Regions from separate parts of the Arthrobacter sp. BI5 genome, predicted to be linked through region 2. Evidence: predicted binding sites of a transcription regulator. Region 2 holds the regulator's gene; each other region holds the start of a gene.
What was found. The regulator HrcA, encoded in region 2, represses chaperone genes, less so after heat shock. The targets are predictions, from matches to a motif close to TTNGCACTCGNNNNNNNCGAGTGCNAA.
Positions count from the first base shown of each region.

Region 1 (9,854 bases), 1.3 Mb from region 2:
GGGGGCGGGAGCAGCTGCGGGAGTGTCGCCGGCGCGGACGAAGCCGGGACCCTGCCGGGCCGCGACGCCCTGCTGGTAGGCGGTGGCGGCGGCGCGGGCGCGATCATCGGCCGCCTCGTTGAGGTCGTGGCCGGCGTGCCCGCGGACCCATTCGAAGGTGTATTTGCGTCCGGTGAGCGCCTGGTCGATTTCCTTGAGCAGCTCCACGTTGAGCACGGGCTTGCCGTCGGACTTCCGCCAGCCCTTACGCTTCCAGCCCGGCATCCACTTGGTCACCGAGTTGATCACGTACTGGCTGTCGCACAGGATGTGCAGGTCCTCGTCGGGGAGGTGCGCGGTGGCGCGGAAGAGGTCCAGGACCGCCATCAGCTCGCCCTGGTTGTTGGTGCCGTGCGGCCACCCGCCGGCACGCCAGCAGTCATCGTTCACGTACCAGGCCCATCCGGCCGGGCCGGGATTTCCTAAAGCCGAACCATCGGCCGCTGCTGTAATCGTCACTGCACCATCCTGCCAGACCTACGCCACCCAACGCTCCCGCACTACCGGCACCAAATCCCCCAACCCTCCCGCACCACCGGCACCAAATCCCCCAACCCTCCCGCACCACCGGCACCAAATCCCCCAACGCTCCCGCACCACCGGCACCAAATCCCCCAACGCTCCCGCACCACCGGCGCCAAATCCCCCAACGCTCCCGCACCACCGGCGCCAAATCCCCCAACGCTCCCGCACCACCGGCGCCAAATCCCCCAACGCTCCCGCACCACCGGCGCCAAATCCCCCAACGCTCCCGCACCACCGGCGCCAAATCCCCCAACGCTCCCGCACCACCGGCGCCAAATCCCCCAACGCTCCCGCACCACCGGCGCCAAATCCCCCAACGCTCCCGCACCACCGGCGCCGGGAGAGGGAGCGTCCGGCCAACCACCGCACCACCTGAGGGAGCGTCCGGCCAACCACCGCACCACTTGAGGGAGCGTCCGGCCAACCACCGCACCACTTGAGGGAGCGTCCGGCCAACCACCGCACCACTTGAGGGAGCGTCCGGCCAACCACCGCACCACCTGAGGCAGCGTCCCGCCAACGACCGCACCACCTGAGGGAGCGTCCCGCCAACGACCGCACCACCTGAGGGAGCGTCCCGGGCGGAGGGGTTAACGCCGACGGCGGCCCCACCAAAGGTGGGACCGCCGTCGTCGAACGTACTGCGCTGACGGGAAACCGTCAGGCCGGGCGTTCAGGGCTGGAAAGCCGGGTGGTTAGAAACCGCCCATGCCGCCCATGCCGCCCATGTCGTCGCCGCCGCCCATGGCCGGAGCGTTCTTCTCCGGCTTGTCGGCCACAACGGCCTCGGTGGTGAGGAACAGGCCGGCGATGGAAGCCGCGTTCTGCAGGGCAGAGCGGGTGACCTTGACCGGGTCGTTGATGCCGGCAGCCAGCAGGTCAACGTACTCGCCGGTGGCAGCGTTCAGGCCGTGGCCTGCGGGCAGGCCGCGGACCTTGTCCACGACAACGCCGGGCTCGAGGCCGGCGTTGAAAGCGATCTGCTTCAGCGGGGCGTCGATGGCTACGCGGACGATGTTCGCACCGGTTGCCTCGTCACCTTCGAGCTGCAGGTTGGCGAACGCCTTGGCGCCGGCCTGGATCAGGGCAACGCCACCGCCGGCGACGATGCCCTCTTCGACAGCAGCCTTGGCGTTGCGGACGGCGTCCTCAATGCGGTGCTTGCGTTCCTTGAGCTCAACCTCGGTTGCGGCACCGGCCTTGATGACTGCAACGCCGCCGGCCAGCTTGGCCAGGCGTTCCTGCAGCTTCTCGCGGTCGTAGTCGGAATCGGAGTTCTCGATCTCGGCACGGATCTGGGAGACACGGCCGGCGATCTGGTCGGCGTCGCCGGCACCTTCGACGATGGTGGTCTCGTCCTTGGTGACAACAACCTTGCGGGCCTTGCCGAGCAGTTCGAGGCCGGCGGTCTCGAGCTTGAGGCCGACTTCCTCGGAGATGACCTGGCCGCCGGTGAGGATGGCGATGTCGGCCAGCTGCGCCTTGCGGCGGTCGCCGAAGCCCGGCGCCTTGACGGCGACGGACTTGAAGGTGCCGCGGATCTTGTTGACGATCAGGGTGGCCAGGGCCTCGCCCTCGATGTCCTCGGCAATGATCAGCAGCGGCTTGTTGGACTGCATGACCTTTTCGAGGACAGCAACCAGTTCCTTGACGTTGGAGATCTTGGAGTTGACGATCAGGATGTACGGGTCCTCAAGGACCGTTTCCTGGCGCTCGGCGTCGGTGACGAAGTAAGCCGAGATGTAGCCCTTGTCGAAGCGCATGCCCTCGGTGAGCTCCAGCTCGAGGCCGAAGGTGTTCGACTCCTCGACGGTGATGACGCCTTCCTTGCCGACCTTGTCCAGGGCTTCGGCAATCAGGGCGCCAATTTCGTTGTCGCCGGCGGAGATGGACGCGGTGGCGGCGATCTCTTCCTTGGTCTCGATTTCCTTGGCGGAAGCCAGGAGCTCGCGGGTGACGGCGTCAACAGCCTTTTCGATGCCGCGCTTCAGGGAGAGCGGGTCGGCACCGGCCGCGACGTTGCGCAGGCCTTCCTTGACGAGGGCCTGGGCCAGCACGGTGGCCGTGGTGGTACCGTCGCCGGCGACGTCGTCGGTCTTCTTGGCAACTTCCTTGACCAGCTCGGCGCCGATCTTCTCGTACGGGTCGTCCAGTTCGATCTCCTTGGCGATGGAAACACCATCGTTGGTGATCGTGGGGGCGCCCCACTTCTTTTCGAGGACGACGTTGCGTCCACGCGGGCCGAGGGTGACCTTGACGGCGTCGGCGAGGATGTTCAGGCCCCGCTCAAGACCGCGGCGTGCCTCTTCATCAAATGCAATGATCTTGGCCATAACGGCAGTAGTCCTTTCGGGACAGTCGTTAAGAATGAACCTGGGCTTTGGTGCCCGCGACGGACGATTCCTGCCCGGCAGCCTCTGTACGCCGCCGGGCCGGGGATCTCACCCCAGCCAGGTATTTCTCTCGCTCCCGGACCGCCTGCTCCCACGGCCGCAGCCGGCCTAAACCGGGCGTCGTGTTAGCAGTCAATACGCGGGAGTGCTAACTCAATAATTAGCACTCCCCCGGGGAGAGTGCAAGCAGTGGCGGCGGACGGTGGCCCCACTGCCCGGGCCGCTTCGCTACCAGCGATCAAGAGCCGGTGCTGCGGGCGGTTTCGCTGCCGGTCATCTTGGCGGTGTTGTCCGCGCCGTAGCTATAGACCATGTAGGCGGCCGCGGTGACGTCGCCGTTGCTGTCGAAGTTGATGGGGCCGGAGGCACCGTCGTAGTCGGCGCGTTTGCCGGCCCGGAGGGCGGCCACACAGTCCCGGTAAGACTTGCACGCCGCAGCTTCCCCGGAAGGGGCGCCGGCGCCGCTGTTCTCCCCCGTGCCGCCGGATACGGTGAGCAGCTTCGAGGCGATGGAGGTGCCGGCGTCGTCCTCTGCCGCGGCGGCAGCGACGGCGGCGAGGTTGACGGCGTCATAGGTCTCGGCGGCGAAGGCCATGTCCTTGAGGTCCGGATCGACGGCCACGAGTTCGGCCTGGAAGTGCGCGGAGGGGAAAGTCCCGGGCAAGACCCCGCGGGCGCCGTCCAGGGCCTTGGAGCCGAGGCCGGCCCCGTACTGGTTGACCGCACCGTCGCTGAGGATGAGCTTGTTCCCGGCCAGGCCCGCGTTGTTGAGTTCGGCAATGGCGCCCTGGGCGCCGTCGCGGGCCACCAGCACGACGGCGTCCGGGGCCGCTGCCTTGGCGGCTGCTGCCGCCTGTTGCGCCTGGCCGGCTTTGAACTCGGCGTCGACGGCGGTGCCCAGGCCCGCGGCCTTCGCGGCCGCCGCGACGGCGACGGAGACGTCCTTGCCGTAGTCGCCTTCCTCGTGCACGACGGCGATGGTCTTGGCGCCGCCGTCCTTGGCGAGCTTGACGAGGATCGACGCCTGCGCCACGTCGGCGGCGGCGGTGCGGAAGTAGTAGCCGCCGCTCTTGTAGGTGCTCAGCCCGGGTGCGGTGTTCGCCGGGGAGATGATCGCGACCTTGGCCCGCGCAAGCACGTCGATGGCGCCAGCGGCCCGGCTGGAGTCGGTGGGTCCGATGACGACGTCGGCCTTGGCCGCCACCAGGTCCTTGGCCTGTGCGGCGGTATCCGTGCCAACCGCTGACGGCAGCAGTTCCACTGGTTTGCCTTTGTGGCCTCCCGCGGCGTTGATTTCCTTGACGGCCAACTTTGCCGCGGCCAGCTGCGGCGCGTTGAGGAAGTCCTGCGTTCCGGTGTTGTCCAGGATCAGGCCGATCCGCAGCGTGCCGTCGCCGCTTGCCTCGGCCGGGTCCAGCCGGGCGTTGCCCGTCGGACCGGCGCAGGCTGCCAACGCAAGGGTGGCGGCCATGCCGGTAGCTGCGGCGCGGCGGAATCGCCGGGCGTTCCGCCGGCGCTCGATGTTCCCGGGGTCAGCTTCCGCAGCGAAGGAAGCCACTAGGCGGGCCGGACGCTTTCGGCCTGCGGGCCCTTTTCGCCCTCGCCGACTTCCAGCTCCACCCGCTGGCCCTCGGCCAGGGCGCGGTAGCCTTCACCGGCAATCGCAGACCAGTGCACAAAGACGTCCGCCCCGGAGCTGTCGACGGTGATGAAGCCGTAGCCCTTCTCGGCGTTAAACCACTTGACGGTCCCCAGTGCCATGTTCTCCACACTTTCAGCTAGCTTGCTAACGGCCCACCCCGATGTGCGCCGCGGTATGCGAAACGAAGTCCGCAGTCACTGTACCCACAGGCCTCCGCCCGGGTGCCGGCACGGGCACGCATCCGCCCGGAATAGTTATTCAGGCGTAACCGAAGCCGGCGGGCCGACGGGCCTTACTGGAACCCGGGGCCCAGGACCACGACCAGCGGCATCTGGAATTCGGCCGAATCCACCAGGGTGCCGATTCCGAGGAGCGAGCCCAACTCCTCGGCGTTGGCCTTCTGGGCCGGGCCGTTGTAGAAGACCACGGAGGTCTGCTGGGGTGCGCCGCCCCAGTTGCCGAGCGGGCCGGCGGCCCAGCCGGCGGCGGTGACCGTGGCGCCGACCCGGCCGGCCAGGCCCGCCGTCCCGGTTGCGTTGTAGACGGCCACCGGTTGTGTCTTGTCCACGGTGCCGCCCGTCGTGGCCGAGGGGGTGGCAGAGGGGGTCGCCGAGGGGGTCGGTTTGGAGGCTGCCGGCGCAAGGCTGCCGGTCGGCGTGCTGCTGGCGGACGGCGTGCTGCCCGCCGCGGCGGTGGTGGGTGCCTGTGAGGCCTCCGAGTTGCTGACGGCCTGGTCCGCAGTTACGGCGGAACTGGCACCGAAGCCCAGTTTGGGCAGCAGGAGGAACGCGACGAGGCCGATCGCCAAGGCTGCGGCCCCGACGGCCAGGATGGCACCCAAGCGGCGGGCGGCGGGGGCGGAGACTGCCCGGTGGACACCCTGGCGCGTGGAGGTCTCCGGGACCCGATCAAATTCATCCCGAGCGTATTTGGTCATGGTAAAACGACGTCCTTGCTGATTTCTGGCTGGTGGTCCGGCGCCGGAATCCACGCGGATTACCGCGTCTCCGGCCGGACTTTACGCGCGTTTACGCGTCCGAGCCCAAACGGCGTGCCGTCCGGGCACGTTGGCGTGACGTACGTAGTCTACGCAATCTCTTGACCAGCATGGGATCGTGGGCCAGCGCCGCCTCGGTATCGATCAGGGCGTTAAGGATCTGGTAATAGTGCGTCGCGGAGAGGTCAAAAAGCTCCCGGATGGCCTGTTCCTTGGCGCCGGCGTACTTCCACCACTGCCGTTCCAGGGCGAGCATCTGCTGCTCCCGGCTGCTCAGCGGCGAGTCGTCGGTGGCCGGAGCCTCGCCGGCGTCTTCCGCGGGCAGGTACTCGGGTGCTGCTTCTGCCACTGCACACTCCCTGGCTCGGTCGGTTGGGTCTCCCCACATGTTACGGCCGAATAACAGGCTTGTCATTTGGCTGGCCCCGAGCCGCGGCGGGTGTCCTGCGAGAATGGGACCGTGTTTGATTCGTTTGATTCCGAGGCGCTCTTCCAGTTCGAACCCGCGGCCGGCGGCGCGGAGGACTTCGCGGCGCTGGCGCAACTGCCGCTGGAGTCACTGGTCGCTCCCGACTGGGCCGCGGCGATGGCCCCCGTCGAGGGGCAGCTGCGGGCGGCCCTGGAATTCGTCGCCGCCGAGGCCGCCGCCGGCCACGAGGTGCTGCCGGCCCCCTCGAACCTGCTGCGGGCCTTCCGGCAGCCGCTGGCCGGCGTCCGGGTGCTGATCGTGGGCCAGGACCCGTATCCCACGCCGGGCCACGCCGTCGGGCTGTCTTTTGCGGTGGACGGCGGCACCCGGCCTATCCCGCGCAGCCTCGCCAACATCTACAAGGAGCTCGACGCCGACCTGGGGTTGCCGCCGCGGGTGCACGGCGATCTCAGCCGGTGGTCGGAGCAGGGGGTGCTGCTGCTCAACCGGGTCCTCAGCGTGCGCGCCGGAGCCGCCGGGTCGCACCGCAACAAGGGCTGGGAAGCGGTCACGGCGGCCGCCATCAGCGCCGTTGCGCAGCGGCGGGGCGACGACGGCGGCACGGCGCCGCTCGTGGTGATCCTCTGGGGCAAGGACGCCGAGGGCGTCCGGCCGCTGCTGGGCTCTGCCGCTGTGATCGCCAGCGCCCACCCCAGCCCGTTGTCGGCCGCCCGCGGCTTCTTCGGCTCGCGGCCATTCAGCCGGGCCAACGAGCTGCTCGCCGCCCAGGGTGACGGGACCGTCGACTGGGAACTGCCGCCGCTGCCCTGAACCGGCTCTTGGCTAGGCTTAGCTGCATGACTTCCCTCCCCGCGGCCACCACCGCCAACCGGAACTCCCGGCCGCAGACCAACCTCACGGTCCTGCGCCGCGAGCAACTGTCACCGCACATGGTCCGGATCGTCGCCGGCGGCCCCGGCTTCGCCGCTTATGTCAACAACGACTACGTGGACCGGTACATCAAGATCGCCTTCCCGCAGCCCGGGGTCGATTACCCGCAGCCGTTGGATTTGTGGGCCATCCGGGAGTCGCACCCGCGGGAGCAGTGGCCGCACACCCGGACCTACACCGTGCGCTGGGTCGATCCGGCCGCGGGCGAGCTGGCCATCGACTTCGTCATCCACGGCGATGAAGGTTTGGCCGGGCCGTGGGCCGCCACCGCCCAGCCCGGGGACGCCCTCGTGTTCACCGGGCCAGGCGGCGGCTACAACCCCGACCCCGCGGCCGACTGGCACCTGTTCGCCGGCGACGAGTCCGCCCTGCCGGCGATCAGCGCCGCGATCGAATCCCTCCCCCGCGACGCCCGCGGCCTGGCCTTCCTGGAAGTGGACGGCGACGCCGACGTCGTGGCGATCGACTCCCCCGCCGCGGTTGAGCTGCATTGGCTGCTGCGCCGCGGCACTCCGGCGGGCGACGGCGGGCTGCTGGTGGAGGCGGTGCGCGACGCGCAGTGGCCCGAGGGACGGGTCCACGTCTTTGCGCACGGGGAGCGCGGCTCCATGAAGTCCCTGCGCGAGGTCTTCTTTGCCCAGCGCGGCCTGGAACGCGGCCAGGTATCGCTCTCCGGCTACTGGGCCAGGGGCCGGGTGGAGGACGAGTTCCAGGCCGAGAAGAAACTGCCCGTCGGCAAGATCTAGCCGGCCCTTCCCGGCGACGCCGGCTAGCGGCGCGTGCCGGTCTAGCGGCGCCGGGCCCGGCGTCGTTCGTTGCTGGCCAGGCTCCGGGTCAGCGGCCGGGCAAGCGTGTCGCCCAGCACAATCCCGGCCGCGACGCCCAGCACAATCGCCCCGGCGTTGAGCATCCCGCCGGCGCCCATCAGGATCTCGGATTCCTCGATCGTCAATACATACATGGAACGGAATATAGTCAGCCCGGGCAACAGGATGAGGGCGGCGGGCACCGCCACGACCAGCTGCGGGGCGCCCATCCGGAGCGCCACCACCCGCGCCAGCAGGCCGATGACCACGGCGGCGAGGGCCGGGGCGAACCGGGGGCCGATGCCGGCCGCCGTCCCGCCGATCAGCACCAGATGGCCGACGACGCCGACGGCCGCCGTCGGGAGCAGCAGCTTCAACGAGGTCTGCTCGGTGACGCCGATCGCGACGACGGCGATCGCCACCAGCGGTACCAGCACCCACAAGGGATACTTCGGCGGGAATGTTTCGGTGACGTCGATCGCTTCCATCCCGGTCATCGCGCCGACGACGAAGCCGACCGCGATCCCGGAGACGAGCGCCCCGAACGTCAGCATGGTGGACAGGAAACGCCCCGCGGCGGTGACCGGGAAGCCGTTGATCGCGTCCTGCACCGAGGAGACGAGCCGTCCGGTGGGCAGGAGCAGCAGGATGCCGCCCACCACCACAATGGCGGGGGCGATGCTGATCCCCAGCGGGCTGCCGAAGCGCCACAGCAGCAGCGCGACCAGGGTGACCACAAAGGAGCACGCGGCCGTGATGAAGAAGTCCGGCGTCCGCCAGCGGCCCAGCTGCCGCGCCAGGAGGCTGATCAGCAGGTTGGACAGGAATGCGATTCCTGATGCTGCCAGTCCCCCGCCCAGCACGCCGACGAACACTGCGGAGAAAACGCCGAAGGCCACGGTGACCATCCAGCGCGGGAAGGGCTTCGGGCTGTGCGTGATCTCCTCGAGCCGGCGCACGGCTTCCTCGCGCCCCACCCCGCCGGCCACGATGTCCGTGACAAGCTGATGGACCTGGGCCAGGCCGGCGTAGTTGTTGGTCCAGGACCGCACCACGCGCAGCAGCGTGATGGGCGTCTGGTCCTTCGGGGCGTAGTTGATGGCCACCGACTGGTTGGTGATGTCCACTTCAATGTTCTTCAGCCCCAGCGCAGCCGTGATGGCAATGATGCTGGTCTCCACCTCAAGCGCGCCGGCACCGTACCGGAACATCGATTCGGCGAGCTTGAGGGCAAAGTCGATGGTCTTGCGGGCAGAGGCATCCACGCCGCCGACCTGGATCATCGGGTTGGCGTAGGGGCTGCCGGCCAGCCGGTCGACGATGCTCAGCGGCGCGGTGGGCGGGTTCTCGCCCTGGACCAGCCTGCGGAGCATGCGCTTGGCGGCGGCGTTCTGGCGCACCTGCAGGGGCGACATCGGCTCGGTCCGGGGCAGGCCGTCCGTCTGCGGCCCGCGGCGGCCGTCGGGTGGTTTGGTCATTCCGGCCTCCTCACTTCACCTTGCGGGCGGTCTAGTAGAACTGCTGGCCCGTGCGCCGCGTGTACAACTGGCGGGCGACGCGCTCCCCGGCGGCCATCCAGGCCTTGTACTTCAGCGGGCTCAGGACCTGGTCGTAGCAGCCGACGAAATCCGTGACGGTCTTGCTGAAGCTCGTCTTGAACAGGCCGAGGCCGTGGAAGGGATTGGAGGTGTCCTTGAGCTGGTCGCTGGGCGGGGTGCCGCAGAAGTCGTATTCGGTGCAGCCGAGTTCCTTGAGCTGGTTGATGGCCGTCCACTGGACCAGGTGCGAGTCCCCGTACTGGCTGCGCTTTTGCAGCGAGCCGCCGTCCTTGTAGGTGCCCTTGCGCCCGTAGTTGATCACAAAGGCGCCGACGGAGGGCACACCGTTTTCATAGACGAAGAGCAGCCGGCCCTGGCCGCGGTCCAGGAAGTTGGTCCAGAACTGGCGGTAGTACTCGTATTCGCGGACCCGGACCTGGGACTTGGCCTCCACGGTGGTGGTCATCAGCGCGTACATGGCCCGGAAGTTTTCTTCGGTCGGCTCCACGTTGTGGACCTCGACCCCCTCGCGGATGGCCCGCCGGACAGCGTTG
Region 1 covers NZ_CM155264.1:857,333-867,186, reverse strand. Annotated here, with positions in the region: gene AC1MED_RS04110 (RNase H family protein) at 1-498, opposite strand, end outside; gene groL (chaperonin GroEL) at 1,260-2,897, opposite strand; gene AC1MED_RS04100 (ABC transporter substrate-binding protein) at 3,196-4,428, opposite strand; gene AC1MED_RS04095 (cold-shock protein) at 4,515-4,718, opposite strand; gene AC1MED_RS04090 (LytR C-terminal domain-containing protein) at 4,892-5,536, opposite strand; gene AC1MED_RS04085 (DUF3263 domain-containing protein) at 5,628-5,945, opposite strand; gene AC1MED_RS04080 (uracil-DNA glycosylase) at 6,057-6,836, shown strand; gene AC1MED_RS04075 (siderophore-interacting protein) at 6,863-7,702, shown strand; gene AC1MED_RS04070 (threonine/serine exporter family protein) at 7,744-9,240, opposite strand; gene AC1MED_RS04065 (lipid II:glycine glycyltransferase FemX) at 9,272-9,854, opposite strand, start outside.
Region 1: a site for HrcA is predicted at 3,083-3,109, ahead of groL (chaperonin GroEL). Genes of this name have one in related genera too.

Region 2 (9,835 bases):
GTGTTCTCCCCGGTTCTCCCGGGCGACGGAATGCTTGACCCGGTTCCTTTGTGCCTCGTCCCAGACGCTGTAGGCGTTGACGATGTCGCCCACCAGCCGGTGCCGGACGACGTCGGAGGCGTCCAGCACGGAAAAGTTCACGTCCTCGATCCCCTGCAGGATGTCCTCGACGATCCGCAGCCCGGAGCGGGTGCCGAACGGCAGGTCCACCTGGGTCACGTCGCCGGTGACGACCATCTTCGAGCCGAAGCCCAGCCGGGTGAGGAACATCTTCATCTGCTCGGGCGTGGTGTTCTGGGCTTCGTCCAGGATGATGAACGCGTCGTTCAGCGTGCGGCCGCGCATGTACGCCAGCGGGGCCACTTCGATGGTGCCGGCGGCCATCAGCCGCGGGATCGACTCCGGGTCCATCATGTCGTGCAGGGCGTCGTAGAGCGGGCGCAGGTAGGGGTCAATCTTGTCGCTGAGGGTGCCGGGCAGGAACCCGAGCCGCTCCCCCGCCTCGACGGCCGGCCGGGTCAGGATGATCCGGCTGACCTCCTTTTGCTGCAGCGCCTGGACCGCCTTTGCCATGGCCAGGTAGGTCTTGCCGGTGCCGGCCGGTCCGATGCCGAAGATCACCGTGTTCGCGTCGATCGCATCCACGTAGTTCTTCTGGTTCAGGGTCTTGGGCCGGATGGTCTTGCCGCGGCTGGAGAGGATGTTGTGGGTCAGGACGTCGACCGGGTTCTGCAGCGACTGGCTGCGCAGCAGCGAGACGAGCTGCTGCAGCACCGCGGGAGTGATCACGGTGCCGCGCGCCACGAGGCCGCGGACCTCGTTGAGCAGCCGCATGATCCTGGGGACGTCCGCGGCCGGTCCGTTGATGGAAAGCTCGTTGCCGCGGACATGGAAGTCCACGTCGGGGAACTGGGTTTCGATGAAGCGCAACGCTTCGTCATGGCTGCCCAGGGACTGCACCATCTGGTCGGAATTGTCGAACAAGACCACCTCCGTCCGCAGGCCTGGGAGGGAGTGGGGGAATTCCCCTGCGGTGCGGTCGCCCGCGCTGATCCGGGCCTTGCCGTTGGCTGCTTCAGTCATGGTGTTGGCCCGTGGGCCTCTGGTCCCCTCCAGTTCGGAAATGGTCTTACCGCTCCAGACGCGGGCCGACGGTCTTCCGGGCCGTCCGCGCCGGGCTGCAGCGGGTCCTTCCATCTTACGCCAGCGCGGCCCCGCGGCAGCGCGGCCAACACGTTCGCCGCGACATTAGGTATCAACTTCATATCGTCCTCATATCGTTCCCGTTGCAGTTCGGCGGACAGCCCGGAATCCCGGCCGGAGCGCGGGCGGCCTGTGTAATGCTGGATTCGGCCCTGCCGGGCCCAGGGAGCGAGTAACACAGCGAAGGGACAGGGGCAATCAGCCAGCGTGGAGTGAACAAGACAGCAGCCGGGCGGCGCATGCGCCGCAGCGTGCTGTTCCTTGTGCTACCCGCCGCCCTCGCCCTGTCCGGCTGCGTCGCAACGCCCCAGCCGGGGATCACCAATGCCGATACGCCCTCGCACACGGTCCCCGGTCCGGCCGCCGGGGTGGCCACCACCAGCGCACCGCTGGAGTCCACGCAGGCCTCCAACAAGGCCCCGGTCTACTGGATCGGACGCAGCAACGACAACGTTTTCCTCTACCGCGAGTTCCGGGACGTGTCCGAGGAGGACAACCCGATCACGCGCGCCCTGCGGGTGATGATGTCGCAAAAGCCGCTGGATCCGGACTTCTTCACACCCTGGCAGAACCCCAAGATGCTCGCCACCTCGATTTCGGGCAAGAACGTCATCACGGTGGATGTGTCAGCGGACGCGTTCAACAGCAACGTCGACGCCGACATGGCCGAACGCGCCATCCAGCAGCTTGTTTACACCGCCACGGCCGCGGGCGCCAGCGCCGGGCTGACCGATACCGGCCAGCAGATCCAGGTGGTGGTCCTCGTCGACGGGCACACCGACTATGTCGCCTTCAACCGGGTCCGGCTCGGTTCGCCAACGTCGCGCAGCGCCGGGATGGTGGCGCCGGTATGGATCATCGATCCGCAGGAAGGCACCGAGGTGGCGGACGGTGCGGTCAAAATTTCGGGCCGCAGCACGGTCCCGGGCGGAAAACTTCATTGGGAGCTCCTGCGGGTCGACGGGACCAGCAAGACCCCGTATTTGAACGGCGACATCACCGCCTCCGCCGACGCCGACAAGTCCGGGTTGTTCAACCTCGCCCTGAACCTCGGTCCGGGCAACTACGAGGTCCGGGTCTCCCAGGTGGACCCGGCCGGCAAGGTCAAGGACCTGAACGTCGATACCCGCGGGTTCACCGTCCGCTAAGACCGGCACCGGCCTGACGGTCGTTGCCCTTCGGCGCCGCGGGGAGCCCGCCGGACCTCAACAGTCTTCGGCCGGCGGTTACCAGCGTCCCAGAATGTCGCTGGCCAGCACCGTGGCGGCGGGCCCGGCGGTGGACGAGCGCAGCACGTGGTGGCCCAGCAGGGCGGTGACCGCGCCGGCGTCGCAGAGCCGGGTCACCTCGCGCGGGCTGATTCCGCCTTCGGGTCCCACGATCAACAGCACCTCGCGGGGGACGCCGTCGGCCGCCTCCCGGTGCCAGGCTTCCAGCACCTGGCGCAGGGGCCGCACCGCGTCCTCGTGCAGGATCACGGCAAGGTCCGCAGCGGCCACGGCCGCCTGCAGTCCGTTGCCGTCGAGGGCGGGGCGGACTTCCGGAATCCAGGCCCGGCGCGCCTGCTTGGCGGCCGCCGCCACCACCGACTGCCATTTGGCGTGCGCCTTCGCGGCGCGCTCAGGTTTCCAGCGGACAATCGACCGTTCCGCCTGCCAGGGGACGACGGCGTCGATCCCCAGTTCCGTCGCGGTTTCGGCAGCCAGTTCGTCCCGGTCCCCCTTTGCCAGCGCCTGCACCAGCACCAGCCGGACGTCGGGCAGCGGCTCGGTGCTGACCTCACTGCACTCAACGGTCAGCTCCTGGGGCGCGGCGGCAGTCACCGTGCCGGTGATGCGCTTTCCGGCGCCGTCGGCAATGTCGACGGCCTCCCCCACCGCCAGGCGCTTGACCGTCACCGCGTGGCGCGCCTCGGCGCCCTCGAGGACGAACGTCGCGCCGGGGACCTGCTGGTCCAGGGAGCCTGCGGGGGTGAAGAAGACCGGGTTACTCACCGCTACAGGTTACCGAGCCGGTCCCGCAGCTTGGCGAAGACGCCGCCGCTGGCAGCAAGCTTCCCCTCGGTGAACTGCTCGCCGCGGAGTTTGGCGAGCTGCCGGAGCAGGTCCTCCTGGGCGGCGTCGAGCTTGGCCGGGGTGTCCACCTGCAGGTGGACCTTGAGGTCTCCGCGGCCGTAGCCGCGCAGGTGCGTCACACCCAGGCCGCGGAGCGTGATGATCTCGCCGGACTGGGTGCCGGCCTTGACGTCGATTTCCTGCTGCCCGTCGAACGTGTCCAGGGTCAGTTCCGTGCCCAGCGCCGCGGCGGTCATCGGAATGTTCAGGCTGGCGTGCAGGTCGTCGCCTTCGCGCACATAGGTGGCGTCGTTGTTGACCCGGATCTCGACGTAAAGGTCACCGGACGGCCCGCCGGCCGGACCGGCCTCGCCCTGGCCGGAGAGCTGGATGCGGGTGCCGGTGGCGACGCCGGCCGGAACCTTCACGGTGAGCGTGCGGCGGCTGCGGATGCGGCCCTGGCCGGCGCACTCGTTGCACGGGTCCTTGATGACGGTGCCGAAGCCCTCGCAGCTGCCGCACGGGGCCGTGGTCATGACCTGGCCGAGGATCGAGCGCACGGCCCGCTGGACCTGCCCGCTGCCGCCGCAGATGTCGCAGCGTTCGGGGCGGCTGCCGGGGCGGCAGCAGGAGCCCTCGCAGGTGGGGCAGGTGACGGCGGTGTCCACTTCAAGCTTCTTGTTCACGCCGAAGACGGCGTCGCGGAGGTCGATCCGGACGCTGATCAGCGCGTCCTGGCCGCGGCGCACCCGGGACGCGGGGCCGCCCTGGCCGCCGGCGCCGCCGAAGAAGGTCTCAAAGATGTCCTGGAAGGCGAAGCCCTGGCCGGCATAGCCGCCGCCGAAGCCGTTGTCGGTGCCGTTCTCGTTGCCCGTGGTGTCATAGACGCGGCGCTTCTGCGGGTCTGACAGCACCTCGTAGGCGTGGGTGACCGCCTTGAAGCGTTCGGAGGCGTCGTCCCCGGGGTTCACGTCCGGGTGGAGGGTCCGCGCAAGCTTGCGGTAGGCCTTCTTGATCTCTTCCCCCGTCGCTTCACGGGAGACTCCAAGAACGTCATAGTGGCTGCTCAAAGTGTGTATCTCTTCCTTTTTGTACTGCCAGTGGGGCACTGCCTGTAGTGGGCAAGAAGTCCGGTGCAGGATCCGGCCCGTCAGGGCCCGAGGATCCGGGAAAGGTAGCGGGCGACCGCACGGACGGCGGCCATGGTGGTGGGATAGTCCATCCGGGTGGGCCCCAGGACGCCAACCTTGGCCGTGGCGTCCGGCCCGTAGCCGGTGGCCACCACGGAGGCTTCGGAAAGCCCGTCGTAGGGGTTCTCCCGGCCGATGCTGACGGTGACGCCGCGCGGATCTTGCGCCATGTCGCTGAGCAGGCGGAGCATCACCACCTGCTCTTCGAGTGCCTCCAGCACGGGGCCGATGCTCAGCGGGAAATCCACGTTGGAGCGGGCCAGGTTGGCGGTCCCGGCCATGACCATCCGCTCCTCGCGGCTGCTCGCCGCCAGCGACTCCAGTCCCCGGGACAGGGCCTGGGCGGGGCCGCGCCGCACCGGCGGGCAGTTCTCCACCACGGCCTGCAACGACTGTGGCAGCAGCCCCAGCGGGGTACTGGAGAGTTTGGCCAGGAACAGGGTCCGGAGCTCGGAGAGGGCGTCGTCGCCGAGGTCCTGGCCGACGTCGATCACCCGCTGCTCCACCTTGCCGGTGTCCGCAATCAACACCGTGAGCACCTTGCGGGGCGCCAGGAGCACGAATTCGATGTGCCGGACGCGGGCCCGGCTCAAAAGCGGGTACTGCACGACGGCGACCTGGTTGGTCAGCTGCGACAGCAGCCGGACGGTCCGGTCCAGGACGTCGTCGAGATCCTCGGAACCCTCCAGCAGCGCCTGGATGGCGCGCCGCTCCGCCGGGGACAACGGCTTGACGGCCGAAATCTGGTCCACGAACAGGCGGTAGCCCTTGTCCGTGGGAATCCGGCCGGCACTCGTGTGCGGCGCCGTGATCAGGCCCTCGTCTTCCAGCGCAGCCATGTCATTGCGGATCGTGGCGCTGGACACACCCAGGTGGTGCCGCTCCACCAGCGCCTTGGATCCCACGGGCTCGCGGGAATGGACGTAATCCTCCACGATGGCGCGTAACACTTCGAGTTTGCGTGGCTCGCTCACGCTCCACCTCCAATCGACCCGTATCAGTTAGCCGGCGCCGGCCGCGCGGAAAGACCCGCCCGGGAAACCCGCGGTTAGCACTCGACATGCCTAAGTGCTAACCAGTCTAATATGAGTCGCGCCGTTGTTAGCATTGGATTCGCTGCGGGCGTGACCCCCGGGACGGGTGTTTCCGGGCACACCACGAGCCGCGCCGCCGTTCCTCCGCCCAAATTCCCGAGTGCAAAGCAGTGTGTAGCAGATGTCTTACCAGAATTGGGGCCCGCAGGACCTTTCCGCCCCCGCCAAGGCCCAGCTGCCCGAAATCCCGGTGGAACGGGGCATGGTGCTCGAGGATGTGCAGTCCGGCTGGGTCGGTGCCGTGACCCGGGTGGAGAAGTCCGGCGGCATGCACGTTGTGGCCCTCGAGGACCGGCGCGGGAAGTCACGCTCCTTCCGCCTCGGCTTCGGGTTCCTGCTCGAAGGCCGGCCCATCAAGCTCATGCCGCCCGCCCCGCGGGCTGCCGCCGCGGCCAACGCCGCCGGCACCCGGACCGCCTCCGGCTCCGTCCGGGTCGCCGGACAGCGGGCCCAGGTAGCGAAGGCCAGCCGGATCTGGGTGGAAGGCAAGCACGACGCCGAGCTCGTCGAAAAAGTCTGGGGTGACGACCTCCGCGTGGAGGGCATCGTCGTCGAACCCCTGCACGGCATCGACGACCTCGCCGCCGCCGTCACGGAGTTCCGCCCCGGCCCCGGCCGCCGGCTCGGCGTGCTGGTGGACCACCTGGTGCCCGACTCGAAGGAATCCCGGATCGCCGACGCCGTGATGGCTTCCCCGGGCGCGGCCGGCAATGTGCTGATCGTCGGACACCCCTACGTCGATGTCTGGCAGGCGATCCGCCCCGCGGTCCTGGGCATTGAGCGGTGGCCGGTGATTCCGCGCGGCGTGGACTGGAAAACCGGCATCCTGACGGCCTTCGGCTGGCCGCACAGCACCAAGGAAGACATCGGCCTGGGCTGGCAGAAACTCCTCGGCGCGGTCCGCAGCTACGCGGACCTGGAGCCCTCCCTGCTGGGCCGGGTCGAAGAAGTCATCGACTTCCTCACGGTCCCCTAGCCGTTCCCCCTGCCACGTTTCGCGATCCGAGCAAGTATTCTTGAACCGGCGGCCGCTGCACATTGTTGCGGCCGCGGCTCGTACAGGTACCAACGCTCCACCGCAATCCAAAGGACGAAACGTGGCAGAAGACGCACGCGAACACACGGACCACCAGGCCGGCCATGACCAGCCCCAGTACCATGGTGTTCCGGCAAATGCTCTGCCGCTGACGGCGAGCGAGGACCGGCAGTGGGCCACGCTGGCGCATTTTGGCGGCATCCTGGGCTGCGTTCCGTCCCTGCTGATCTACCTGATCTTCAAGGACCGCGGCCCGTTCACCGCGCAGGAATCGAAGGAAGCGCTGAACTTTACGCTGCCGCCCACGATCGCCGCGGTCGTGGCGAACCTGCTGGTCTTTGTCCCGGTAGTGGGCAACCTGTTCGCCGTGCTGGCCACCGCCATCTGGATTGCCCTCGCGTGCTTCTCGGTGGCCGCCGGCATCCACGTCAACCGCGGCCAGCCGCACCGCTACGAGTACAACCTCCGCTGGATCAAGTAGCGCGAACGGACACTTAAGGCCCGCGCGAACGGCCACTTAAGGCCCGCGCGAACGGACAGTTAAGGCCCGCCCGCCTAGTCCGGCAGGATCCTTCGGACCACCGCGTCGGCAAGCAGCCGGCCCTTGAGCGTGAGCACCAGCTGGCCCTTGAATGCTGCTGCCGGATCCACGAGGCCGTCCGCAATCAGCCCTGCCACCGCATGGCGGCCCGTGTCCCCGAGGCCGCCCAGGCTGGCGATCGACAGGCCGGTAGCAAGCCGGGCCTCCAGCATGACGCGCTCGACGTTGCGGGTATCGGCGTCGAGCGTCTCCCGGCCGGCGGCGGGCGAGGCTCCGGACCCCAAGCGGCCCGCATAGGCGGTCGGGTGCTTGACGTTCCACCAGCGGACCCCGCCGACGTGTGAATGCGCGCCGGGGCCTATCCCCCACCAGTCATCCCCGCGCCAGTAGGCGAGGTTGTGCCGGCAGGCCTGCTCCGGCGTCCGGGCCCAGTTGCTGACCTCGTACCAGGCCAGGCCCGCCGCGGAGATCAATTCGTCGGCCAGTTCGTACTTGGCGGCATGGTCGTCGTCGTCGATCCCGGGCACTTCGCCGCGGCGGATCTGGGCGGCGAGCTTGGTGCCGTCCTCGACGATCAGCGCGTAGGCGCTGATGTGGTCCGGACCGTAGGACAACGCCGTCTCCAGCGAGAACCGCCAGTCCTCCATCGACTCCCCCGGGGTGCCGTAAATCAGGTCCAGGCTGACCGCCAGGCCGGCCTCGCGCGCCCACTGCACCGCCTGCGGCACCCGGCTGGGCGTGTGGGTGCGGTCCAGGACCTTGAGCACGTGCGGGACGGCCGACTGCATACCGAAAGAGACACGGGTGAACCCGGCGTCGGCCAGCAGCTGCAGCGATTCGGGCGTGACCGAGTCCGGGTTGGCTTCCGTGGTGACCTCGGCGCCGGGCTCCAGGCCCCAGGTTCTGACCGCGGCGCTCAGGATGCGGGCCAGGTCGCCAGCCGGGAGGAGCGTGGGCGTCCCGCCGCCGAAGAACACCGTGCTGAGCCGGCGCTCCGGCAGACCGGAGGCCGCCAGCACCTGCCCGGCGAAATCGACTTCCGCCACGGCGGTGCCGGCGTACGCGTCCTGCGAGGCACCGCCGCCGAGCTCCGTGGCGGTATAGGTGTTGAAGTCGCAGTAACCGCACCGCACGGCGCAGAACGGGATGTGGACATAGAGCCCGAAGGCCCGGTCCGCGGCGCCCTCCCGCGCCTGGCCGGGCAGGAGCCCGTCCGACGGCGCCGGGTCACCGAGGGGAAGCACGCTGGGCATGGTTACTTCTTGGCCTTGTCCTTGGACTCTTCCGTGGTGAGGGCGGCGATGAAGGCTTCCTGCGGGACCTCGACCCGGCCCACCATCTTCATGCGCTTCTTGCCTTCCTTCTGCTTCTCCAGCAGCTTGCGCTTACGGGTGATGTCACCGCCGTAGCACTTGGCGAGGACGTCCTTACGGATTGCGCGGATGCTTTCGCGGGCGATGATCCGGGATCCGATGGCGGCCTGGATCGGCACCTCGAACTGCTGGCGCGGGATGAGTTCGCGCAGCTTGCCGGTCATCATCACGCCGTAGGCGTAGGCCTTGTCGCGGTGGGTAATGGCGCTGAACGCGTCCACCTGTTCGCCCTGGAGCATGATGTCGACCTTGACGAGGTCGGCGACCTGGTCGCCGTCGGCCTTCCAGTCCAGCGAACCGTAGCCGCGGGTCCTGGACTTGAGGATGTCGAAGAAGTCGAACACGATCTCCGCCAGCGGCAGCCGGTACCGGATTTCCACCCGGTCCTCGGAGAGGTAGTCCATGCCGCCCATGACGCCGCGGCGGCTCTGGCACAGCTCCATGATGGCGCCGACGAACTCGTTGGGGGCCAGGATGGTGGCGGAGACCATCGGTTCGCGCACCTCCGCAACCTTGCCGGTGGGGTACTCGCTGGGGTTGGTGACGTGGACGACCTTCTTGTCCTCGAGGGTCACCTCGTACTCAACGTTCGGGGCTGTGGAGATCAGGTCCAGGTTGTACTCGCGCTCGAGCCGCTCCCGGGTGATTTCCAGGTGCAGCAGGCCCAGGAAACCGACGCGGAAGCCGAAGCCCAACGCGGCCGAGGTTTCCGGCTCGTAGACCAGCGCGGCGTCGTTAAGCATCAGCTTCTCCAGCGCATCGCGCAGCACCGGGTAATCGGTGCCGTCCAGCGGATACAGGCCGGAGAAGACCATCGGCTTGGCGTCGGCGTAGCCGGGCAGGGAGTCGGTGGCAGGCTTGGCCAGGTTGGTGACGGTGTCGCCGACCTTGGACTGGCGGACGTCTTTCACGCCGGTGATCAGGTAGCCGACCTCGCCGACGCCCAGGCCCTTGGACGGGGTGGGTTCCGGGGAGCTGACACCGATTTCGAGCAATTCGTGGGTGGCGCGGGTGGACATCATCTGGATGCGTTCACGCGGGTGCAGCATGCCGTCGACGACGCGGACGTAGGTGACGACGCCGCGGTAGGTGTCGTAGACCGAGTCGAAGATCATGGCCCGGGCGGGGGCGTCCGCGTCGCCGACCGGGGCGGGGAGGTCACGGACGATCTTGTCCAGCAGGACCTCGACGCCGGCGCCGGTCTTGCCGGAGACGCGCAGCACCTCGTCCGGGTCGCCGCCGATCAGGTTGGCCAGTTCCTCGGCGTACTTCTCCGGCTGGGCCGCCGGGAGGTCGATCTTGTTCAGGACCGGGATGATGGTGAGGTTGTTCTCCATCGCCAGG
Region 2 covers NZ_CM155264.1:2,126,191-2,136,025, forward strand. Annotated here, with positions in the region: gene AC1MED_RS09645 (PhoH family protein) at 1-1,083, opposite strand, end outside; gene AC1MED_RS09650 (GerMN domain-containing protein) at 1,443-2,351, shown strand; gene AC1MED_RS09655 (16S rRNA (uracil(1498)-N(3))-methyltransferase) at 2,430-3,197, opposite strand; gene dnaJ (molecular chaperone DnaJ) at 3,200-4,327, opposite strand; gene hrcA (heat-inducible transcriptional repressor HrcA) at 4,408-5,421, opposite strand; gene AC1MED_RS09670 (DUF3097 domain-containing protein) at 5,663-6,517, shown strand; gene AC1MED_RS09675 (DUF4870 domain-containing protein) at 6,639-7,058, shown strand; gene hemW (radical SAM family heme chaperone HemW) at 7,133-8,371, opposite strand; gene lepA (translation elongation factor 4) at 8,374-9,835, opposite strand, start outside.

Region 3 (9,854 bases), 1.3 Mb from region 2:
CGGCGTGCGCACCATGGTGTCCCGGTCCACGTGCAGCAGGCCGAACTGCTGCTTGTAGCCGGCGGACCATTCAAAGTTGTCCAGCAGCGACCACACATAGTAGCCGCGCAGCTCGATCGACTCGGCGGGGCCGCCGGGCGAGGTCGCCTCGATGGCCGCCCCGATGTGCTCGGCGAGGTACCGCACCCGCCGCTCATCCGGGACGATCAGTCGGCCCTCGGCGTCGTGGATTTCCAGGTCCTCGAAGCTGGCGCCGCCCTCGGTGATGTAGACCGGCGGCAGGTCCGGGTAGCGTTCCGCCATTTCCACCAGCGCGACCGCCATGTAATCCGGCTTGATCGGCCAGCCGTAGGCGGTGATCTCGGTGTCCGGGAAACTCTGGATGTGGAACGGCGTGCCGGAGCCGCCGCCGTTCAGGTCGTTGCCCATGGCCTCGGCCATGCCTTTGGGCACGGTCCCCTCGCCGGGCCCGGCGGCCACGCGGGTGGGCATGTAGTAGTTCAATCCGTAGAAGTCCAGCGGCTGCGAGATCAGCTCCATGTCCTCGCTGGAGGGGCTGAAGGATGAGAAGAAGGTGGCGGCCCTGATGGCGTCCGGGTACTTGCCCAGCAGCACCGGATCTGCGTAGAGGCGGTTCTGGGCCATGTCCATCAGCCCTGCGCTGACCTTGTCCAGCGGGTTGCCGGAGGCCGGGACCATTGGCGAATAGACGTTGGTGAGGCCGATCTCGCCGGGTACTTTCGCGGCCCGCAGCGCCTGCATCGCCAGCCCGTGGCCGAGCAGCTGGTGGTGGACACTCGGCAGCGCCTTGAGCATGTGGGCTTCCCCCGGGGAGTGGACGCCCAGCATGTAGCCGTTGGCACTCACCGTGGCCGGTTCGTTGATGGTCACCCAGCGGGCCACCCGGTCCCCGTACGCCGCGGCGGCAATGGCGGCGAATTCCCCCAGCCGGTAGGCGGTGTCCCGGTTCATCCAGCCGCCGGCCTCGTCCAGTTCCAGCGGGGTGTCCCAGTGGTACAGCGTGGCCATCGGCGTGATGCCGTTGGCCAGCAGCAGGTCGATCAGCCGGTCATAGAAGTCCAATCCCTTGGGATTGACCGGGCCGCTGCCGCCGGGCTGGATCCGGGGCCAGGACAGCGAGAACCGGTACGAATCGATCCCCAATTCCTTCATCAGCGCCACGTCTTCGGGCATCCGGTGGTAGTGGTCGCAGGCGATTGCGGGGCTGTGGTCGTTGACAATCGAGCCCGGGGTGGCCGCAAAGACGTCCCAGCCGGAGGGTCCCCGCCCGTCCTCGTCCAGCGCCCCTTCGATCTGGAAGGCGGCGGTTGCCACGCCCATGGTGAATCCGGGCGGCAGCAGGGCGGCCAGATCGTGGGCGGAAGCATTCATTGGCGGATCCCCTATGCAGTTGCGCTGGTGGTTGATTGATTTTAGGCCCCGGTGGGGGCCCGCGCCACAACCGGCGCGGCCATCCACCCGCCGGGGCGCCCCCGCCCGGCCCAAGTCAGTAGCTGCTCAGTAACTGCCGGCCTCCGGCCCGAAGAGGAACTCCTTCGCGTGTGCGACGGCTTTCTTGAACGCGTCGTTCCGCAGGCTTAGCAGCTGTTCCGCGTCGTCTGCCGCGGGTTCCAAGTAGCCGGTGAACCCTGGCCGGAGTACCCAGATGTCCCCGGCGGGCGGCAAATAGAACACCCCGAACGAGCGGTGCTGGCGGTCCTCGGCGGCCCAGATGGGCACCACCGCCAGGGCCGCACCGGTGTCCACGTTGATCCATTGCGCACGTGGCATGGGCAGTTCATGGGCCTCCGGGTCCAGGAACGGTGCCGTGCCCTCGCCCCAGCGCTCCTCAAACCGTTCGTGGAAGGCCGGAATGAGGTGCGAGTCGTAACGCCGCCATGCGCTCATAGCTGTACTCCTTTTTCTTGTGTTCCTGCCTGTTGTGCGGCGCCGGCACAGCGTCCGGTTCCCGCGTTACTCCGGACCCCGCTCCCACCGCACCGGGGTCACGCGCAGCACCGGCTGCCGGCCTCGGTGGTGCCGCACCGGTATGTCCCGGCCGACGGCGGAAGTGCCGGCGGCGGTGCCCCCGGCGTCTGCCGGCCCGGCCTGCCGAGCCGCGGAACCGGCGGCGTCGTAGGCGGCCCGTGCGTCCGGATTCCGCAGCACCGCAAATGACTCGAGGATGCGGCGCACCTCCTCCCCGCCGTCGGCCCCCGCACCGGCGGACGCTTCGACGTCGGGATGGCGGCGGCGCATCAGTGCGCGGAAGGAGCGCTGGATCTCGGCCGGGGTCGCATCCGGCGCGACGTGCAACGCGGCATAGAAGCCGCGCGGGTCGCGGTTCATCGGCTCACCTCCTGGCTGGCCGGGCGGGGTTCGGGCTGATCCGCCGGGGATCAGCCGGCCGCAGGTTGCGGCCGGGCTGTTCCCCGCACCGTCAGCGGCTGGAGACCTCCGCCGCGGCGCTGTTACTTCCCGATCTCCTGCATCTTGTCCTGCGTGTGCGTGATTTCAATCTTCCGCGGCTTGGCCTGCTCCAACACCGGAATCCGGAGCGTCAGGACGCCGTCGGCGTAGCTCGCCTTGACCTTGTCGGTGTCCAGCGTGTCGCCCAGGATCAGTTGGCGGCTGAAGACCCCGCGCGGCCGTTCCGAGGCGATCAACTCAACGTTCGGCTGCGCCGGTTCGCGCCGTTCGGCCCTGACGGTCAGGACGTTGCGTTCGATGTCGAGATCAACCGAGTCGACATTGACGCCGGGAAGGTCGAACGCGACGACGAATTCGCCCTCCTCCTGCCACGCATCCATCGGCATGGCGGCGGGCCGCGCCGCCGTTCCGAAGACTTGCTGGGTCAGCCGGTCCAATTCACGGAACGGGTCCGTACGCATCAACATCATTTCCCACTCCTTCATACAAGAGGCTTGAAATTTCCTGCCTATCCAGCCACCCATTATCTGTGGTGATGGATATAGATTTTTTATAGCACCAGTGCCAAACTGATGCAACAGGAAATTCTTGGACCAAACGATAAGGACGTGAGCCATGGCGGAACGTGAAGCCGACGTCGGGGTTTACGCCATCTCCGTGGTGGCTCAGCTGGTTGGGACCGGACCGCAAAACATCCGGCTGTACGAGCGCAGGGGCCTCCTGACGCCGGACCGCACGGCGGGCGGAACGCGGCAGTACAGCGAGACGGATTTGGTGGTGCTGCGCCGGATCAGTGAGCTGCTGGACGAAGGCCTGAACCTCGCCGGCGTCGCCAAGGTGCTGGAACTGGAAGCGGCTAATGCCAAGCTCCGTGCGGAGCTTAAACGACGCGGGGCGCGCTGACCGGCAGCGCGCCCCGTATCCGCCGGCGCTTACTCCGCGCCGGTCTCCTGCTTGGAAAGCTCACCGGTGATCCGCTCCCCCGGGATCCTGGCGGTCCGCCAGGTGTCCAGCAGGATCACGGCGCCCAGGATCACGAACGAGATGGACAGCGAGGCGAGGGCGTCGGTGGTCCAGTGGTAGCCCAGGTAAAGCCGGCTGAGCGCGGCGAAGATGATCCCGATGCCGGCCACGGTGAAACCCGCGACGGCGGCTTTCGGATTCTTGCGGCGGGAGAAGACCAGGAACGTGGTGATCAGCAGGAAGTCACAGGCGCCCAGGACGTGGCCTGACGGGAACGAGAAGGTGGAGTCCGCCCCGAAGAGCATGAGGTCCACCGGCGGGCGCTGCCGGCCGACGGACCGGCCGATGATCTGGGCCAGGATGACTCCGGTCAGCATGCCACCGGCCAGCACCATCGGCCGCCAAGCGTGCTTGGCCAGCAGCCCCCAGGCCACCGTGAACACCAGGATGATGATCGGCAGGCCGATGGGGCCGAAGACAATGGCCAGGATGATCATGATGGTCGTGGCCGGCTCCCCGCGCAGCGCCACGAGCCCGGAGCGCACCGGCTCGTCAACGGCGGTGATACCGCCGTGCTGCAGCACGCTGACCAGGATAGTGGTGAACGCCACGACGCCGACGACCATAAGAACGACGGCGATCCGGTACAGATTCCGCCGCGCATCCACGCTCATGTAGCGCTCCTCCACCACGAACTTGTCGTGGAAGACCTGCCACCAGCCGGGTTTCCCGGTTTTCTGCTCTGCCATTCCCGTAGCCGCCTCTGCGCCGTGTGTGGACATTCCCAACGTGAAGAATATCCCGGTTCCGGCGCCGCGGGCGCGTCGGGCCGGCAGCCGGTCCCGCGCCGTTCCCGCCGGTAGCCTGAAGCCATGGGTGTCATGAATGAACTGATCAACCCCGGGGTGGTCGGCTCGCTGGAACGGATCCTTGCCGCCGCTTCCCCCGGCCGCCGCTTCCCGCACCTGGCCGGCACGGCCGGACAGCTGGACGGACTGGGCCTGCGCGGGCGCACCGACCTGCTCAGCGCCGCCATGCTTACGGACCTTCCCGGCGACTACCGCGCTGCGGCGGCGGTCTTCCGCCGGGCGCTGAAGGACCCGGACTTCACCGGCTGGATGATCTGGCCGGTCAGCGAGTCGGCCGCCGCCCTCGCCCTTGCCCGGAGGGTTCCCGGCGACTTCGAGGACTGCCTGTCGCTGCTCGCCGAGCTGACTCCTCGGCTCACGGGAGAGTTCGCCATCCGGCGGCTCCTGGACGCGGACCTGGACCGGGCCCTGGCGGTCATCCAGCGCTGGACCACCCACCCGGACTGGCAGGTCCGCCGGCTCGCCAGCGAGGGCACCCGGGCGTACCTGCCGTGGGCAATCCGTGTTCCCGGGCTCACGGCCCGGCCGGCGGCAACCCTGCCGATCCTCGACGCCCTGTACCGCGACCCGGTCGACGACGTCCGGCGTTCGGTGGCCAACCACTTGAACGACCTGGCCCGGCATGCCCCCGCCGACGTAATCGCCACCGCAGCGCGCTGGCTGGCGGAGCCGGACGCGAACACCGCCAGGGTGGTCCGGCACGGCCTGCGGACCCTGGTCAAGAAGGCCCATCCCGGGGCGCTGGAGCTGCTCGGGTTCGTGCCGGCGTCGCTCGCCGTGACAACTCCCCGGCTCGACCGCACCGTCGTCGAACTGCCGGGGGACCTGGGCTTCGATTTCGACGTCGCCAATACCGGCCCGGCGGAGGCCCGCATCGCCGTCGACTACGTCGTGCACTACGCCAAAGCCAACGGCGTCCTCGCGGACAAAGTGTTCAAGCTCGGCATAGCCGTCCTCGGGCCGGGTGAATCCAGGACATTTTCAAAGCGCCATGCCTTCCGCCAGATGACCACCCGGGTCCACCACCCCGGCGATCACGCGCTGCAGCCGCAGGTCAACGGGGTGCGTTATCCGGCGGCCGGTTTCACGGTGCTGACTTAAGGTACGGAAGCTGCAGGCGGCGCACCCGCGTGGTGATTTGACTCACATTTAAATCAGACGTTATCCTCGCTTCAGCCGTCGGACGCCGCGGCAACCACTTCCAGGAAAGACAGTGCGATGACGACAGCAAGCGAATGCATCGAGATCCAGGTCGACAACCGCCAACTCTTGGACGACCGGCTCAACGACGCCGTCCAGGGGCTGCAGCGGCTCGCCATGCTCACCGGCACCCACGGCATCCTGCTGACCCGGCACAAGCCGGGGCACTACACGGCGGCACTTTCGGACCAGGTCCCCTTCGGAATGACCCGGGAAGTCGTCCGCTAGGCCGAGGGCGCGGCAGGCCGGGGACGACGCGCCCCGGCCGCTTACCAGACCAGGTCCCGGGCGGCTGAGCTGCGAATCGCCGCCCGGGACCTTTTTGGCATCAGCGGCGGCTCACCAGTCGTGGACGGTGCCGTCGACGAGGCGGTTGTAGGGCAGGTAAGCCTGCTGGTACGGGTAGGCCGCGGCAGCCTCCTCGTTGAATTCAACGCCGATGCCGGGCGTCTCCCCCGGGTGCAGGTAGCCGTCCACGAACGTCATGGACTGCTCGAAGACCTCGTTGGTTGCATCCGAGTGCTGCATGTACTCCTGGATCCCGTAGTTGTGGATGGCCAGGCCCACGTGCAGCTGCGCGGCAAACCCGACCGGGGAGATGTCCGTGGGGCCGTGGAAGCCGGACTTGATCTGGTACTGCGCGGCGAAGTCCATCACCTTTTTCAGCGGCGAGATCCCGCCAAAGTGCGTGGACGCGGCCCGGACATAGTCGATCAGCTGTTCCTTGATAATCGTCTGGTAGTCGTACACGGTGTTGAAGATTTCACCGATGGCCAGCGGTGTGGTGGTGTGCTGCCGGACCAGGCGCAGCGCCTCCTGGTTCTCCGCCGGGGTGCAGTCCTCCAGCCAGAACAGGTCGTAGGGTTCCAGCGCCTTGCCCAGCTTCGCGGCCTGGATCGGCGTCATCCGGTGGTGTCCGTCGTGCAGCAGCGGGATTTCCGGGCCGAACTCGTTCCGGACCGCTTCGAACACCGTCGGCAGGTGCCGCAGGTAGGCGCGGGTGTCCCAGTCCTCTTCCTGCGGGAACGCGCCGCGGCCGGCCGGTTCGTAGTCGTACCGCTCCCCCGAGGCCTGCGCCTGAGCCGCGACCCCGTACACGGCCTTGATGCCGGGCACGGCGGTCTGGATCCGGATCGACTTGTAGCCGAGCTCCAGGTGCTCCCGGACCGAGTCGAACAGCGATTCCAGGTCAGAGCCGGAGGCATGGCCGTACGCACGCAGCCCGTTCCGCGACGCCCCGCCCAACAACTGATACACCGGCATCCCGGCCAGCTTGCCCTTGATGTCCCACAACGCCATGTCCACCGCGGCGATCGCGGCCATCGTCACCGGACCCCGCCGCCAGTACGAAGACCGGTACAGGAACTGCCACGTGTCCTCGATCCGGTGCGGGTCCTTGCCGATCAGCAACTGCGCGACGTGTTCCTTCAAGTACGCCGCGACGGCCAGTTCGCGGCCGTTGAGGGTCGCATCGCCGATCCCGGTCACCCCGTCCTCGGTGGTGATCCGCAGCGTCACGAAATTGCGGGAGGGGCTGGTGACAAAAACTTCGGCGGCAATGATTTTCACGGTCTGATCCAGGCTTTCGGTGTCGGTCGGGAGGATGTCCGGGGATAGGGTCCGGGAGGTGCAGGGGTGTCTTAGCGCTGGGTGCTTCCGTCCGGGGCGGCGCCCAGCAGCGCCAGTTCCGCGGCGCTGGGCAGGCCGTCGCAGTCGCCGGCGGTGCTGACCGCGAAGGCCCCGGCGAGGGTCCCGCGCTTGAGCCGGGCGGCGACGTCGCCGCCGTCGAGCAGGGCTGAGAGATAGCCGGCGGTGAAGGCGTCTCCGGCGCCCACGGTGTCGATGCTGGTCACCGGGACGGCGGGGGCTTCCCAGCGGCCGCCTGCGGTGTAGACCCCGGCGCCGGCGGCACCGCGCTTGACCACAACTTCCCGGATGCCGCGGTCCAGCAGCTCGGCGGCCATGGCCAGTTCGGCGGCCTCACGGTCGCCGGGGCTGCCGCCCAACGCGCCGCTGCCAAAGGCTCCGCCGTCCGCGACGAGTCCGAGTTCGTCGTCGGAGGCCACCAGGACACTGGCGTGCCGGGCGAGCGGGGTGAGGACGGCGCGGGCCTCGTCGCGGGACCACAGTTTGCTGCGGTAGTTGACGTCGAGCGAAACCACCAGGCCTTCGGCGGCACCGCGGGCGGCCGCGTACTCAACCGCACGCCGGGACTCCGGGCCGAGGGCAGCGGTAATGCCGGTCAGGTGCAGGACACGGGGACCGGCCGCGAAGGCCCGGTCCACGTCCTCGCGGCTGATCGTGGAGCCGGCGGAACCGGCACGGTAATAGTAGGCCCGGCTGATGTCCGCGGTGCGCCGCTCGAGGAACATCACCCCGGTGGACCGGGCGGCATCCACCCGGTGCTGCACCGCAATGCCCTCGCTGCGCAGCTGGCGGAGGATGAATTCACCGTGCGGGTCCGCGCCGATGACACCGGCCCAGGCGACGCTGTGGCCCAGCCGGGCGACGCCGACGGCGACGTTGGACTCCGCCCCGGCCACGTGCATGCCCAGGCTGCCGCCGGCGGACAGCGGCCCCGCCGACCGCAGCGAGACCATCGATTCACCCAGGGTGAGCAGGTCGACGGTCACCGCGCGGGCTCCGCCGCCGGCCGCCGGCCGTATCCGGACGCGAGGCCGACGAAGGCGCGGGCCCGCTCGCGCACCGGGGCAAGGTTCCCGCCCGAGCCGGCGTCGCCGAACAGCGGTCCGCCGAGTCCGACGGCGATCGCCCCGGCGTCCCAATACCCGGCGGCCTCGTCCAGCCCGACGCCGCCCACGGCGATGAACGGGATGCCGGGGAAGGGGTCGCGGAGCGCCTTCAGGTAGCGCGGGCCGCCGATGGAGGCGGGGAACAGCTTCACCGCGGTGGCGCCGCGGTTCATCGCCTCATAGGCCTCGCTGGGGGTCAGCGCCCCGGCGAGGACGGGGATCCCCAGGCGGGCGGACTCCTCGATGGAGGTGGCCAGTGAGGGTGTCACCATGAACTGGCCGCCGGCGTCGGCGACCTCGTCGACATCCGCGGCGGTGAGGACGGTGCCGGCCCCGACAAAGCAGCCGGCGGGTGCCGCGGCGCGAACCGAGCGGATGGCCGCCAGTGCGTCCGGCGTGGTGAGGGCGATTTCGACGTAGCGGAAACCTTCCTCCATGGCCGCGAGGGCGGCCCGGGCGGCGGCCCCGCCGTCGGTGCCGCGCACGATCGCCACCAGGCGGGTCTCGCGGATGCCGGCCAGCAGGTCTCCGGGGGTCAGGGAGGAGGTCATATCGTTCACCATTCTGCGAAGGCGCCGTCGGGGTGGCGCCAGACCGGTCCGCGCCAGGCGTGGCCGCGCTTGTCCGCGGCACGGACTACGGCCTCGTCGATCTCGATGCCCAGGCCCGGGCCGGTCAGCCGTTCGATGTGGCCGTCCACGAACTTCAGCGGGGACTTGTCCACCACATAGTCCAGGACTTCGGCGCCCTGGTTGTAGTGGATGCCGATGCTTTGTTCCTGGATCAGGAAGTTGGGCGTGGCGAAGCCCACCTGCAGGCAGGCTGCGAGCGCCAGCGGACCCAGCGGGCAGTGCGGGGCCAGCTGGACCTCGTAGATTTCGGCGAGCGAGGCGATCTTGCGGACCTCGGTGATGCCGCCGGCGTGTGAGAGGTCGGGCTGGGCCACGGCGATGCCGGCCTGCAGCGCGGGCAGGAATTCCTGCCGGCTGTAGAGCCGTTCACCGGTGGAGACCGGCGTCGTGGTGGAGGAGGTGAACTCCCGGAGCAGGTGGGTGTTTTCCGGAACCACGGGTTCTTCGAGGAAGAACGGCCGGTACGGTTCCAGCAGCGGCGCCACCCGCCGGGCGTTGGCCAGGCTGAAGCGGCCGTGGAAGTCGACGGCGACGTCGCGGTGGTCGCCCAGGACTTCGCGGGCGGCGGCGACCCGGCGGACGACGCCGTCGAGTTCCGCCACCGAGGCGACGGGGCTCATCCGGCCGCTGGCGTTCATCTTCACCGCGGTGAGTCCGACCTCCAGCTGCGCGCTGATCTGGTCCGCCACCTCGTTGGGTTCGTCCCCGCCCACCCAGCCGTACATCCGGATCCGGTCCCGGACGTGGCCGCCCAGGAGCTGGTGCACGGGGGTGTTGAAGTGCTTGCCCGCGATGTCCCATAGGGCCTGGTCCAGGCCGGAGACGGCGCTGGCGAGGATGGGCCCGCCGCGGTAGAAGGAGCCCTTGGTCATGACCTGCCAGTGGTCCTCGATCCGGAGTGCGTCGTTGCCGATCAGCAGCTCGGAGAGCTGGTCGACGGCGGTGCGCACCGTCTCGCTGCGGCCCTCGCAGCTGGCCTCGCCCCAGCCGACAATCCCGCTGTCGGT
Region 3 covers NZ_CM155264.1:3,401,674-3,411,527, forward strand. Annotated here, with positions in the region: gene AC1MED_RS15690 (glycoside hydrolase family 1 protein) at 1-1,392, opposite strand, end outside; gene AC1MED_RS15695 (hypothetical protein) at 1,519-1,908, opposite strand; gene AC1MED_RS15700 (J domain-containing protein) at 1,975-2,349, opposite strand; gene AC1MED_RS15705 (Hsp20/alpha crystallin family protein) at 2,472-2,897, opposite strand; gene AC1MED_RS15710 (MerR family transcriptional regulator) at 3,046-3,333, shown strand; gene AC1MED_RS15715 (phosphatase PAP2 family protein) at 3,363-4,142, opposite strand; gene AC1MED_RS15720 (DNA alkylation repair protein) at 4,266-5,363, shown strand; gene AC1MED_RS15725 (hypothetical protein) at 5,481-5,690, shown strand; gene manD (D-mannonate dehydratase ManD) at 5,802-7,031, opposite strand; gene AC1MED_RS15735 (sugar kinase) at 7,103-8,095, opposite strand; gene AC1MED_RS15740 (bifunctional 4-hydroxy-2-oxoglutarate aldolase/2-dehydro-3-deoxy-phosphogluconate aldolase) at 8,092-8,766, opposite strand; gene dgoD (galactonate dehydratase) at 8,772-9,854, opposite strand, start outside.
Region 3: a site for HrcA is predicted at 2,972-2,998, ahead of AC1MED_RS15705 (Hsp20/alpha crystallin family protein). Genes of this name have one in related genera too.